4 regions of the Edwardsiella tarda ATCC 15947 genome follow, and region 3 is predicted to be linked to each of the others. Evidence: predicted binding sites of a transcription regulator. Region 3 holds the regulator's gene; each other region holds the start of a gene.

Region 1 (3,151 bases), 1.0 Mb from region 3:
GTCGAACAAGGCGCTGGGCGACGTGATCTCTACCTTGGCATAGCCGAACTCACGCTCGGTAGAGCTTTCTACTCGGCCGCCCATCTGCATGGCCATGGTCTGCATGCCGTAACAGACGCCCAGTACCGGGACGCCAGCCTGGAAGACATACTCCGGCGCGCGCGGGCTGCCGCTTTCCGTCGTGCTCTCCGGGCCGCCGGAAAGGATGATGCCGCTCGGGTTGAAGTCACGGATCTGCGCTTCGCTGACATCCCATGCCCACAGCTCGCAGTAAACGCCGATTTCACGTACGCGACGGGCCAACAACTGGGTGTACTGTGAACCGAAATCCAGGATCAGAATGCGGTCTTGATGAATATTTTGCGTCATTAGTGGCTCTATATTGGCAAATTGAACGGGCAAAACGGTACAAACTCAGTGGGTCAGGCAAATGCCTGACCCGGCTCGCCGGATTATGAACCCAGGCGGTAGTTAGGTGATTCTTTGGTGATGGTGACGTCATGCACGTGGCTTTCCTGGATACCGGAGCCCGTGATACGAACGAATTGCGCCTTGGTGCGCAACTCGTCGATGGTCGCACAACCGGTCAGCCCCATGCAGGAGCGCAGGCCACCCATCTGCTGATGGACGATCTCTTTCAGGCGGCCCTTATAGGCCACGCGCCCTTCGATGCCTTCCGGCACCAGTTTGTCGGCGGCGTTGTCGCTCTGGAAGTAACGGTCGGAGGAGCCTTTGGACATCGCGCCCAGGGAGCCCATGCCACGGTAAGACTTGAAGGAGCGCCCCTGATACAGTTCGATCTCACCCGGGGACTCTTCGGTACCGGCCAGCATCGAGCCGACCATGACGCAGGCGGCGCCAGCGGCCAGTGCCTTGGCGATGTCGCCAGAGAAGCGGATGCCCCCATCGGCGATCACCGGGATACCGGTGCCTTCCAGGGCGGCGACGGCGTCGGAGACGGCGGTGATCTGCGGCACGCCAACACCGGTGACGATACGGGTGGTACAGATGGAGCCCGGACCGATACCCACTTTAACGGCGTTGACGCCCGCGTCGGCCAGTGCCTTGGCGCCAGCGGCGGTGGCGACGTTACCGCCGATGATCTGCAACTGCGGGAACTTGGCGCGCGTCTCGCGAATACGCTGCAACACGCCTTCGGAATGACCGTGTGAGGAGTCGATCAGCAACACGTCGACACCGGCTTCTACCAGGGCGGCAATGCGCTCTTCGTTACCGGCACCGGCACCGACGGCGGCACCGACGCGCAGGCGACCGTGCTCATCCTTACAGGCGTTCGGCTTACGCTCGGCCTTCTGGAAATCTTTTACCGTGATCATACCGCGCAGATGGAAGCTATCGTCCACCACCAGCGCCTTCTCAACGCGCTTCTCGTGCATGCGCTGTAGCACTACTTCGCGGGCCTCACCCTCTTTCACCGTCACCAGACGCTCTTTCGGCGTCATCACGGCGGTCACCGGCAGATCCAGATCGGTCACGAAGCGCACGTCGCGGCCCGTGATGATGCCCACCAGCTCATTACCTTCGGTCACCACCGGGTAACCGGCGAAGCCGTTACGCTCGGTCAGCGCCTTGACTTCGCGCAGGGTGGTGGTCGGCGTGACGGTCTGCGGATCGGTCACGACACCGGATTCGTGCTTCTTCACCCGGCGCACTTCATCGGCTTGACGCTCGATGGACATGTTTTTGTGGATAAAACCGATACCGCCTTCCTGCGCCAAGGCAATCGCCAGGCGTGCCTCGGTGACGGTGTCCATCGCGGCGGACAACATCGGAATATTTAGGCGGATAGAGGCAGTCAGCTGAGTGCCAAGTTCGGCGGTATTCGGCAGAACGGTAGAATGGGCAGGAACTAAGAGAACGTCGTCGAACGTCAGGGCTTCTTTAACAATACGTAGCATGAGCAATATCTCACCAGAGTGGAAGGTCAAACCAGATTTAATATTGCCGCGGCATTATACAGGCCGGAATCGGTTGCCTCCAGCATTTTTTTCAAAAATATCTTGCGATGCATGTTCATGCATGTAGTATCGACTAATTAACAGTATGATTTTAAGTTTGATCTAGGTCACATGACGCAGCCTGTTACCCCCACCATCTTTACCGTCAGCCGGTTGAACCAGACCGTGCGCCAACTGTTGGAGCTGGAGATGGGGCAGATCTGGCTGTCGGCCGAAATCTCCAACTTCTCCCAACCCGCCTCCGGCCACTGGTACTTTACCCTTAAGGATGACAAGGCCCAGGTGCGTTGCGCCATGTTTCGCAACAGCAACCGGCGCGTCACCTTCCGCCCGCAGAATGGCCAACAGGTGCTGGTCCGAGCCAGCATCACCCTGTATGAGCCGCGCGGCGACTACCAGCTGATCGCCGAAAGCATGCAACCCGCCGGTGACGGCCTATTGCAGCAACAGTTCGACGCACTCAAGCAACGTCTGCAAGCCGAGGGATTATTCGACATCCGCCATAAGCAGCCCTTGCCGCAGCCGGCACGTTGCGTCGGGGTGATCACCTCGGCCAGCGGGGCGGCGCTGCACGATGTGCTGCATGTGTTGCGCCGGCGCGATCCGGCCCTGCCGGTGGTGATCTACCCCAGCGCGGTGCAGGGGGCCGAGGCTCCGGCGCAGTTGGTTGGCGCCATCGAACGCGCCAACCAACGGGCGGAGTGTGACGTCTTGATCGTCGGACGCGGCGGCGGATCATTGGAGGATCTGTGGAGCTTTAACGACGAGCGAGTCGCGCGGGCGATCTTCGCCAGCCGTATCCCCATCGTCAGCGCCGTGGGCCACGAGACCGACGTCAGCATCGCCGATTTCGTCGCCGACCTGCGTGCGCCGACCCCCTCGGCGGCGGCGGAAGTGGTCAGCCGTAACCGTGATGAGTTACTACGCCGCCTACTGAGTCAGCGTCAGCGCCTGGAGATGGCGCTGGACTATGCCCTGGCGCGCCAGCGTCAACGTCTGCAACAGCTACACCACCGCCTGGCGCAACAGCATCCCCAACTGCGCCTGGCGCGCCAACAGGCGCAGTTACTCGTCCTGCGCCGCCGTCTGGCGCAAGCCATGGATACCCGTCTGCGTCTGGCGGAACGGCGTTGGCGCCACGGAGCCGAACGTCTCGCCCAACACTCACCGCA
Region 2 (3,151 bases), 150 kb from region 3:
GCTATCGACGAGGGTGGTCACTGCCCCGCGCGTCTCGAGCGTCGCACAGGGATCGGCCACGATGATATCGTAGCGGTTATGAGAATGGTCGGCCTGGCCGGAGCTGAGCAACATCGCCCAGGGCTGATGCGCCAGCGGGGTGAAGTAATGTAGCGCCGCATCGGGTCGATAGGGCAGATCGCACAGGGTCAGTTTAGGGGTCGCAGTCATGGTGCGGCACAGCTCTCTGGGTCGATAAAGAATAGCGTTCGATTATCTACGGATGCGGGGCATACGGCAATTAGCGCGCGCTGCTCTCGTCGCGAGCTTGGTATATACTGCGGCAAGGCTAAATAAGAGGAGAGGTTATATGGTTGGTGGTATGCCGGCATTGAGCCATGCAGAACAGCAGCAGGCGGCGGAGCGTATTCAGGCGCTGATGGCGCAGGGGATGAGTAGCGGCGAGGCTATCGCGCAAGTGGCGGCCGAGATCCGTGCCGCCCATCGCGGGGCTCAGGTGCGGGTAGCCTTCGACGATGAGGCGGAGGATGACGATGACGCGGGGCAGCCGTAATCAGGGTGCCTGGTTGGGCACCCTAGGCGCTTAAGGCTGAATGATGACCGCGTTGCTGCAGGCGCGTGCGCGTTGACGGGCCTGGTCGATACTCTCACCCCAGGCTAAGGCGACACCGAGGCGCCGCGCCCCGTCGATCTGGGGTTTAGCGAACAGACGTAGCTGGCTGGCCGGGCCTAGGGCCTGTACCAGGTTGGTAAATTTTACGTCGTCGCTGTGTAACTGCGGGAGTAGCACGGCAGAGGCGCTGGGGCCGAATTGACGAATGGGACCGATCGGTAGGCCCAGAAAGGCGCGGACGTGCAGGGCAAACTCGGAGAGATCTTGGGACACCAGGGTCACCAGCCCGGTATCGTGGGGGCGAGGCGAGACTTCGCTGAAGATCACCTCGTCGCCACAGACAAAGAGTTCGACACCAAACAGACCATAGCCGCCGAGGGCGCGTACCACCTGGGCGGCGATCGTCTGCGCCCGTTCCAGCGCCACGGCGCTCATCGCCTGGGGCTGCCAGGATTCACGATAATCCCCCGCCTGTTGGTAATGGCCGATCGGCGCGCAGAAATGGATCCCATCGCTGGCTTGAATGGTCAGCAGGGTGATTTCAAAATCGAAACAAACCTCGCCTTCGACGATGACGCTGGTGGCGTCGCCACGGGCACCTTCCCGAGCATAGTGCCAGGCGGCGTCGATCTCGCTGGCGTTGCGTAGGATGCTTTGCCCTTTCCCCGATGAACTCATCACCGGCTTGACGAAGCAGGGATAACCGATCTCGCTCACGGCCTGGCGAAATGCCGCGATATCACGAGCAAAACGGTAAGGGGAGGTGGGTAGCCCCAGCGTTTCGGCGGCCAGACGGCGAATACCTTCTCGGTTCATGGTCAATTGCACTGCGCGGGCGCTGGGCACGATGCGGACGCCATCACTCTCCAACTGATCTAGCGTCTGGGTGGCGATGGCCTCGATCTCCGGCACGATGTAGTCAGGACGCTCACGTTCGATCAGGGCGCATAGCTGCTCGCCATCCCGCATATCGATGACATGGCTGCGATGAGCGACTTGCATCGCCGGTGCATCGGCGTAGCGATCGACGGCGATGACCTCCAACCCGAGGCGTTGGCCCTCAATGGCGACCTCTTTGCCGAGTTCTCCGGCACCTAACAACATGATCCGAGTGGCATGAGGACGAAGGGCGGTTCCGATGAGCTGCATGATCTGTTCCTGTATTCCATGTGAGCGTGGTCGCCGGCAGTATATACGAAAACGTTTGCGTGGCAACGTGAAAGATTTTTTTACAATGCGCAACAAAAAGGAAAAAATAATAAAAGCAATTTAATTTCATATTGTTATATCAGTGAGCCTGACCAGGGTTTGCCACTTTGTGCGCTATAACGTGGGAGGTGATTTTCGTGACGGGAAGCAGATATATACTGAAAAAACGCCGGTGATGGGGGTAGAAAGGCACGTTTTGTTCAGATCCCTGTCCGTGCGGCATCAGCCATCGAGGCTTGAAGCTTTGTAATATAAATAATATTGTATGATAAATGCTTTTGGCCGGAAGGGATCCGACCGTTTAAGACTTCAACAGCGCGGTATGAACGCGGGAATGCATGAGTACGGCGGGAAGGTATGTGTAATGAGTAGTGCGACCTGTATTGAAGAAAGCGCATTAAAACAGGATAACTGGTATCGCATCGCGGAAGAGATGCTGAACCGGGCCGGAATTGCGATAAATGGTAGCCAACCCTATGATATCCAGGTGAAAAACCCAGAGTTCTTTCACCGAGTCCTACAAGAGGGTTCCCTCGGTTTGGGGGAGAGTTATATGGATGGCTGGTGGGAGTGCGAACGCTTGGATATCTTCTTCCAGCGGATTCTCACCGCGGGCCTCGACAGCCAACTACCGAAGCATTTCGCCGATATCGTGCGCATCGCCTCTGCGCGTCTGTTTAATCTCCAGAGCCGTAAGCGCGCTTGGATCGTGGGTAAGGAGCACTACGATCTGGGTAATGATCTGTTTAGTCGGATGCTCGACCCTTACATGCAATACTCCTGTGCATACTGGAAACAGGCCGAGACGTTGGAGCAGGCGCAGCAAGATAAATTGAAGTTAATCTGTGACAAGTTACAGCTCGAGCCTGGCATGAAGTTGCTGGATATCGGTTGTGGTTGGGGAGGATTGGCACACTACGCTGCGGAACATTATGGGGTCTCCGTCGAAGGGGTCACCATTTCCGCCGAGCAGCAGAAGATGGCGCAGGCCCGCTGCCAAGGATTGGATGTGAAGATCCTGCTACAGGATTATCGCGATCTGAACAACAACTATGATCGCATCGTTTCCGTTGGGATGTTTGAGCACGTTGGGCCGAAGAATTATCGTACTTACTTTGAAGTCGCGGCGCGTAATCTCAAACCCGATGGATTGTTCCTGTTGCACAGCATCGGGTCGAATCAGACCGATCTCAATGTTGATGCCTGGATCAATAAGTATATCTTCCCTAATGGCTGTCTACCTTCTGTGGCGCACATCGCGACGCACAGCGAAGGGCTGTTTGTCATGGAGGATTGGCACAGCTTCGGACCGGATTATGATCGTACCTT
Region 3 (3,151 bases):
GTGCCAGGGAGATCAGCAGTAACATCAGGTAGACGCTTGCCGTGAGGCCTAAGGCGATGGGCCAATAGAGTGCGATTCGTCCTCTCATCTGCCGCTGATGGCGGCGTGGCGGCCGGCGGCAATAGTGGATCCAGACGCGTTCGATAGCGAACCAGATCAGCAGCGCCAGGGCGTTGAGTAACAGCAACACCAGCGCACCGAGCGCCGCCAGCGCGCCCTGCTCACCGTCGCTGATCCATTGCCATAAGAGTTGCGCAAACAGATAGGGACGTTGCGGGCCAAGCAACAGGGCCAGATCCAGCGCCGAGAGCGAGAAGGCCAGCACGCAGAACATCGGCAGGCGTAAGCCGGGCAATAACTGCGGCACCACGATACGCCACCATCCCTGGCTCGGTGGATAGCCGAGCGCGGTGGCGGCACTAAGTTGTTGCGCCGCCGCGCAGCGTTCGGCCTGAGCCAGCACCAGCAGATAGAAGAAGGGGGTCTCCTTGAGCAGGAGCAGCAGCATCAGGCTCAGGGCATAGGGATCGTTGGGCAGCGGCAAATCGGGGGGGTGCTGCCAGCCGAACAGTGGTGCCAACAGGCGCCACACGAGGCCGGTGGGAGCCACGAGCATCAATAGGCCGGTGGCCAGGGCGATATGGGGGGCGGCGAGTAGTAGGGCCGGCGTCAGGCGATGGCGGCGCCGCTGTTGTAGCGTCCGCCCGGCCAGCGCTAACCCGAGCGTTAGCGCCCCCAATGAGGCGCCGAGGCTACTGAGCAGCGAGAGCAGTAGACTGCCGCCCAGTGCGGGCCAGTGCAGCAGTTGTTGCCAGGTGCTCGCGAGATCCCCCTGTTGCAGCGGCAGCAGGGTGGCGGGCAGCATCGCCGCCAGCGGCAATAACCCAGCTAGCAGTACCAGTAGCGGGAAGATCGCCAGCCGTGACACGCTTAGCGACGGTAATCGATGAACGGCCCATCGGCGACGGAGCGTCGCTCGACCAGTTTGGGATGCACCTCGATGGTCTTGGCGTCTTCACGCTTACTGGTGATGCGATCGAGCAGCATGTCAAACGCCATGGCGCCGAGACGCTCCTTCGGCTGGTGAATGGTGGTCAACGCCGGGGTAAAGTAGCGCGCGTTGCGCACGTTATCGTAGCCGATGACGGAAATATCTTGCGGCACGCGCAAGCCCATCTCATCTGCCGCACAGATGGCCCCCATCGCCATGATATCCCCGCCGACGAACACGGCGGTCGGGCGCTGTTTCTGAGCCAGGATGTTTTGCATCGCTGCGTAACCGGACTCCGGCTCGAAATCACCCTCGACGAGCCACTCGGGTTGCGGAGTAATGTTAGCCTCTTGCAGCGCCTTGATGAAGCCACGCAGACGGCCGCCGCCGGTGTTGCGCGATCCCGGGCCGGTGATGGCGCCAATATCGCGATGGCCGCGTTCGATCAGGTAGCGGCCAGCCAGATAGCCACCCTCGAAGGCGTTGTCCTGGATCGCATCGGTGAAGTCGCTACGCCGTGTACCCCAGTCCATGACCACCATCGGGATATGGCGGTAATCCTCCAGGATCTCCAGCAGATTCTCGGGGTACTCGGAGCACATGACCAGCAGACCATCGACGCGTTTCTGCGCCAACATGGCCAAATAGGCCTTTTGCTTCTCCAGATTGTTGTGGGAGTTGCACAGGATCAGGGTATAGCCCTGGCTGTAACAGCTGTTCTCGACCGACTCGATGACCTCGGCGAAGTAAGGCGCCTCGCTGGAGGTCGCCAACAGGCCGATGGACTTGGTATGGTTAACCTTCAGACTACGGGCAACGGCGCTGGGCGAGTAGTGTAGCTCTTTGATGGCCTCCCACACGGCGGCTTTGGTTTCGTCGGCGACAAAGCGAGTTTTATTGATGACGTGAGACACCGTGGTGGTCGACACGCCTGCGCGTTTTGCCACATCTTTAATCGTTGCCATGAAACAAATGACTCCTAGGCGTACGCGGTGCGTCGCCGGTTTGTTAATCGTTTGCCTGCGTGTAACGACGCCCGCGCAAATCTCGGTAGTACAGCATCGCTGCGGTTGCGCAAATAGGGTGACGTGTGTCGTTTCTTGTTTAAAATTATAACGTCGCCACGCGGCAGTAAACCGCAAATTCTGGCTGATCTTACGCAAAAGGGGAAGCACTAATTAGCGATTTGCGCAGGATGTAATCATAAGATTTTCTGCGTGTTTTAATGAGTGATTTATGTAAAAATGATTTAACACAGATTTAGCGTGTTTGCTTTATGGGCAAAAATTGATATAGAACGTAAAACAAGAGGTGTCAAAATGGAAAGCGATCTGAAATATTCCTTGGTGACCACGGTGGTAGCCCTGTCGCTGATCGTCGTCGCAGGCCTGATTGTCGCACTACATTGAGAGTGAGCCAAGGCGGCGGGGACAGAGCCGGAGGCAAAGAGAAAAGGCGCTCAAAGAGCGCCTTTTTTATCACCGGATGATCGGGATCAGGCCAGGTTCTGCGCGACGAATTCCCAGTTAACCAGCGCCCAGAAGTTTTCCAGGTATTTCGGACGGGCGTTACGATAGTCGATGTAGTAGGCGTGTTCCCATACGTCGACGGTCAGCAGCGGCTTGTCTTCACCCGTCAGCGGGGTGGCGGCATTAGAGGTGTTGACGATGGCCAGGCTGCCATCCGCCTTTTTCACCAGCCAGGTCCAGCCGGAGCCGAAGTTGGCGACGGCAGACTTGGTCAGCGCTTCCTGGAAGGCGGCGAAGGAGCCAAAGGCCGCGTTGATCGCGTCGGCCAACGCGCCGGTCGGCTCGCCACCGCCGTTCGGAGAGAGGCAGTGCCAGTAGAAGGTGTGGTTCCATACCTGAGCGGCGTTGTTGAAGATACCGCCGCTGGAGGTCTTGATGATCTCTTCCAGAGACTTACCTTCGAACTCGCTCCCCTTGATCAGGTTGTTCAGGTTAACCACATAGGTGTTGTGGTGCTTACCGTAATGGTATTCCAGGGTTTCGGCGGAGATATGCGGCTCCAGCGCATTCTTGGCGTACGGTAATGCAGGTAATTCAAATGACATAGCTCTCTCCTTAATGCTTTTGTGACAAGCCGGTTGAACCGTAGACGCGACGCCGGAGCGTACGCCAGCGGTGAGATAAAAATGAA
Region 4 (3,151 bases), 1.7 Mb from region 3:
TAATTGCGCTGGAGGCTCAAGAGGGAGCGTTCCGAAAGGAGAGGGCGGGCCAGGGCAGCCCACCGAGAATGCGATTAGCGGGCTGTTTCCTGTGGGAAGATCAGGTTCAGTACGATGGCGGTGATGCCGCCAGCCGCGATACCGGAGGCCAGCAGTGTCTTCAGCCATTGTGGTGCGAACTGCAGGATTTCCGGCTGCTGGGATACCCCGAGTCCAACGGCCAGTGACAGGGCCATGATCATGATGGCGCGGCGGTTGAGCGGTTCACGCGAGACGATACGTACGCCTGAGGCGGCGATGGTGCCGAACATGACGATGGTCGCACCACCGAGTACCGGCTCGGGAATGTGTTGGACAAAGCCGGCCACCGCCGGGAATAGCCCCAGCAGGATTAACATCAGCGCTACCACAAAGCCCACCTTACGGCTGGCGACACCCGTCAACTGGATCACGCCATTATTTTGGCCGAAGCAGGAGTTGGGGAAGGTGTTGAAGACGGCGGAGAGCATCGAATTGAGACCATTCGCCAGTACCCCGCCTTTCAGTCGCTTCATATACAGCGGCCCGGACACCGGCTGCTCCGAGACATCCGAGGTGGCCGTGATGTCGCCAATGGTTTCCAGCGAGGTCACCATAAACACCAGCATCAGTGGGATCAACAGGTTCCAGTCGATGCCCAGGCCATAATATAGCGGCGTCGGCACGGTAAGCAGTGGGGCAGTGTTTGGCTCGGCTGCCGATGAGGGCAACATGTCTAGCGCCCAGGCTAGGGCGTAGCCGACGGTCATGGCGATCACCAATGAGGCGACGCGTAGATAGGGGTTACGCTGGCGATTGAGCAGGATGATCACCAGCAGTACCGCCCCGGCCAGCAACAGATTACGCGGCGCACCGAAGCTGTGATCGTTCATCGCGGCGTAACCGCCGCCGATGGAGATGAGACCGACTTGAATCAGCGACAGGCCGATGATCATCACCACGATGCCGGAGACCAGTGGCGTGATGATGCGGCGAGCCAGATGCAGGAAGCGGGACAGGATGATCTCGGTACAGGAGGCCAGCATTAGGGTACCAAACAGCGTCGCCATCATGGTCGGAATATCCGCGCCACCCGTTTTCAAGGCCATACCCCCCATGATCAAGGGGGTGACAAAGTTAAAGCTGGTGCCTTGAATCGACAATAACCCCGAACCGACCGGGCCCCAGGTCTTGATTTGTAGCAGCGAGGCTAATCCCGAGGCGAAGAGCGACATGCTGATAATGTGCTGCGTATCCTGGGCCGGTAGGCCGAGTGCCTGGCAGATCAGTAGTGCGGGGGTGATCACGGCGACAAACATCGCCAGCAGATGCTGGCAGGCGGCAAACAGGGTTTGCGCCAATGGCGGACGATCATCCAGGCGATAAATCAGTTCGCTGGTCGTGGCCGGAGCTGTGTGTGACGGGCATGCAGGGTTGAGCTCTGTGGTATGTGTGGTCATGAGTACGGCATCCAGGATCGACAATGGGCGCATTTTAATGATCTAGCGCACAAAAGCAAACGTTTGCGCGTGGGTGGGGGCTCTTTTTTTCGCGCTTTTGCGTACATCAGTTTTTTTCTCTAAAAACTTGCTGCACCATAACCTTTGCCTTTACATTGGTGGATTCCAAAACTGTACTAAGAAGGTGTGTTTATATAACTTTCTGAAATATAAAAACTATATGGAGTACCTGAATGTATCATATGGACATTTACGGCACGTTGGTTGCCGCGACGCTGGTGTTATTGCTGGGGCGTCAGATGGTGCAAAAAATACCATTACTCACCAAATACACTATCCCCGAACCGGTGGCCGGCGGTCTGCTGGTCGCCTTGGCCCTGCTCGTTTTGAAGAAGAGTGTCGGATTCGAAATCGACTTTGATATGTCGCTGAAGGATCCATTGATGTTGGCCTTCTTCGCTACGATCGGTTTGAACGCTAACCTGGCGAGCCTACGGGCGGGTGGCAAAGCCCTCAGCATCTTCCTGTTTGTCGTGGTTGGTTTGCTGATCGTGCAGAATGCGATCGGTATCAGCATGGCGAAGCTGTTAGGGCTGGATCCGTTGATGGGGTTACTGGCCGGCTCGATCACTCTCTCTGGCGGTCACGGCACCGGAGCGGCCTGGAGTAAGCTATTTATTGAACGCTACGGCTTCCAGAATGCCACCGAAGTCGCGATGGCTTGCGCCACCTTCGGCCTGGTGCTCGGGGGGTTGATCGGTGGCCCGGTAGCGCGTTATCTGGTTCAGCGCTCCTCGACCCCGGATGGGGCTCCGGATGACAACGCCGTACCCAGCGCCTTTGAGAAGCCGCAGAGTGGGCGAATGATCACCTCACTGGTGCTGATTGAGACCCTGGCCCTGATCGTCATCTGCCTGACGGTTGGTCAGTTGATTGCCGGTTGGCTGCGTGGCTCTGCACTGGAGCTGCCAACCTTCGTTTGCGTGCTGTTCGTCGGGGTGATCCTGAGTAATACCCTGTCTAAGATCGGTTTTTATCAAGTCTTCGAACGCGCCGTTTCGGTACTGGGTAACGTCAGCCTCTCTCTGTTCCTGGCGATGGCGCTGATGAGCCTCAAGCTGTGGGAGTTGGCTTCACTGGCGTTGCCGATGTTGGCCATCTTGGCCGTACAGACGTTGGTGATGGCGTTGTATGCCATCTTCGTCACCTATCGGGTGATGGGCAAGAATTACGATGCGGCGGTATTGGCGGCGGGGCACTGTGGTTTTGGCCTGGGGGCAACCCCAACGGCTATTGCCAACATGCAGGCGATCACCGAGCGCTTTGGCCCTTCTCACCTGGCCTTCTTGGTGGTACCGATGGTGGGGGCTTTCTTTATCGATATCGCCAACGCCATCATCATCAAGCTGTATTTGATGCTGCCATTGTTCGCTCAGGTGCTTGGCTAAGCCGAGGCGGGCGATTAGGCGTTAGAGTAGCGATCGCCCGCCGGTAGCCAGCGTTCGATCAGTGCCTGCGCATGTTGTGGGTAGGCGCTGTGTAGATGGCGCGCGATGCGTTGCACCTCGGGGATCAGCGCCTGGTCGCGCAGCAGATCGGCGACGCGGAATTCGGCGTTGCCGGTCTGGCGGGTGCCCAAGAGCTCGCCGGGTCCCCGGATCTCGAGATCGCGT

What was found. Region 3 encodes PurR, which represses purine synthesis genes. Its sites were predicted from a motif close to CANGCAAACGTTTGCNTG; they were not measured.
Region 1: the regulator PurR is predicted to act here: its motif matches at 1,982-1,999, upstream of guaB (IMP dehydrogenase).
Region 2: the regulator PurR is predicted to act here: its motif matches at 1,807-1,824, upstream of purT (formate-dependent phosphoribosylglycinamide formyltransferase).
Region 4: the regulator PurR is predicted to act here: its motif matches at 1,531-1,548, upstream of DCL27_RS00100 (nucleobase:cation symporter-2 family protein).

What each region holds. Positions count from the first base shown of each region.
Region 1 covers NZ_CP084506.1:731,745-734,895, reverse strand. The annotation lists gene guaA (glutamine-hydrolyzing GMP synthase) at 1-369, opposite strand, end outside; gene guaB (IMP dehydrogenase) at 453-1,919, opposite strand; gene xseA (exodeoxyribonuclease VII large subunit) at 2,091-3,151, shown strand, end outside.
Region 2 covers NZ_CP084506.1:1,902,213-1,905,363, reverse strand. The annotation lists gene pabB (aminodeoxychorismate synthase component 1) at 1-210, opposite strand, end outside; gene DCL27_RS08790 (YoaH family protein) at 350-553, shown strand; gene purT (formate-dependent phosphoribosylglycinamide formyltransferase) at 584-1,762, opposite strand; gene cfa (cyclopropane fatty acyl phospholipid synthase) at 2,187-3,151, shown strand, end outside.
Region 3 covers NZ_CP084506.1:1,749,122-1,752,272, forward strand. The annotation lists gene DCL27_RS08135 (ABC transporter permease family protein) at 1-928, opposite strand, end outside; gene purR (HTH-type transcriptional repressor PurR) at 931-1,956, opposite strand; gene cydH (cytochrome bd-I oxidase subunit CydH) at 2,311-2,400, shown strand; gene sodB (superoxide dismutase [Fe]) at 2,487-3,065, opposite strand.
Region 4 covers NZ_CP084506.1:18,828-21,978, forward strand. The annotation lists gene DCL27_RS00100 (nucleobase:cation symporter-2 family protein) at 75-1,478, opposite strand; gene gltS (sodium/glutamate symporter) at 1,712-2,926, shown strand; gene recG (ATP-dependent DNA helicase RecG) at 2,941-3,151, opposite strand, start outside.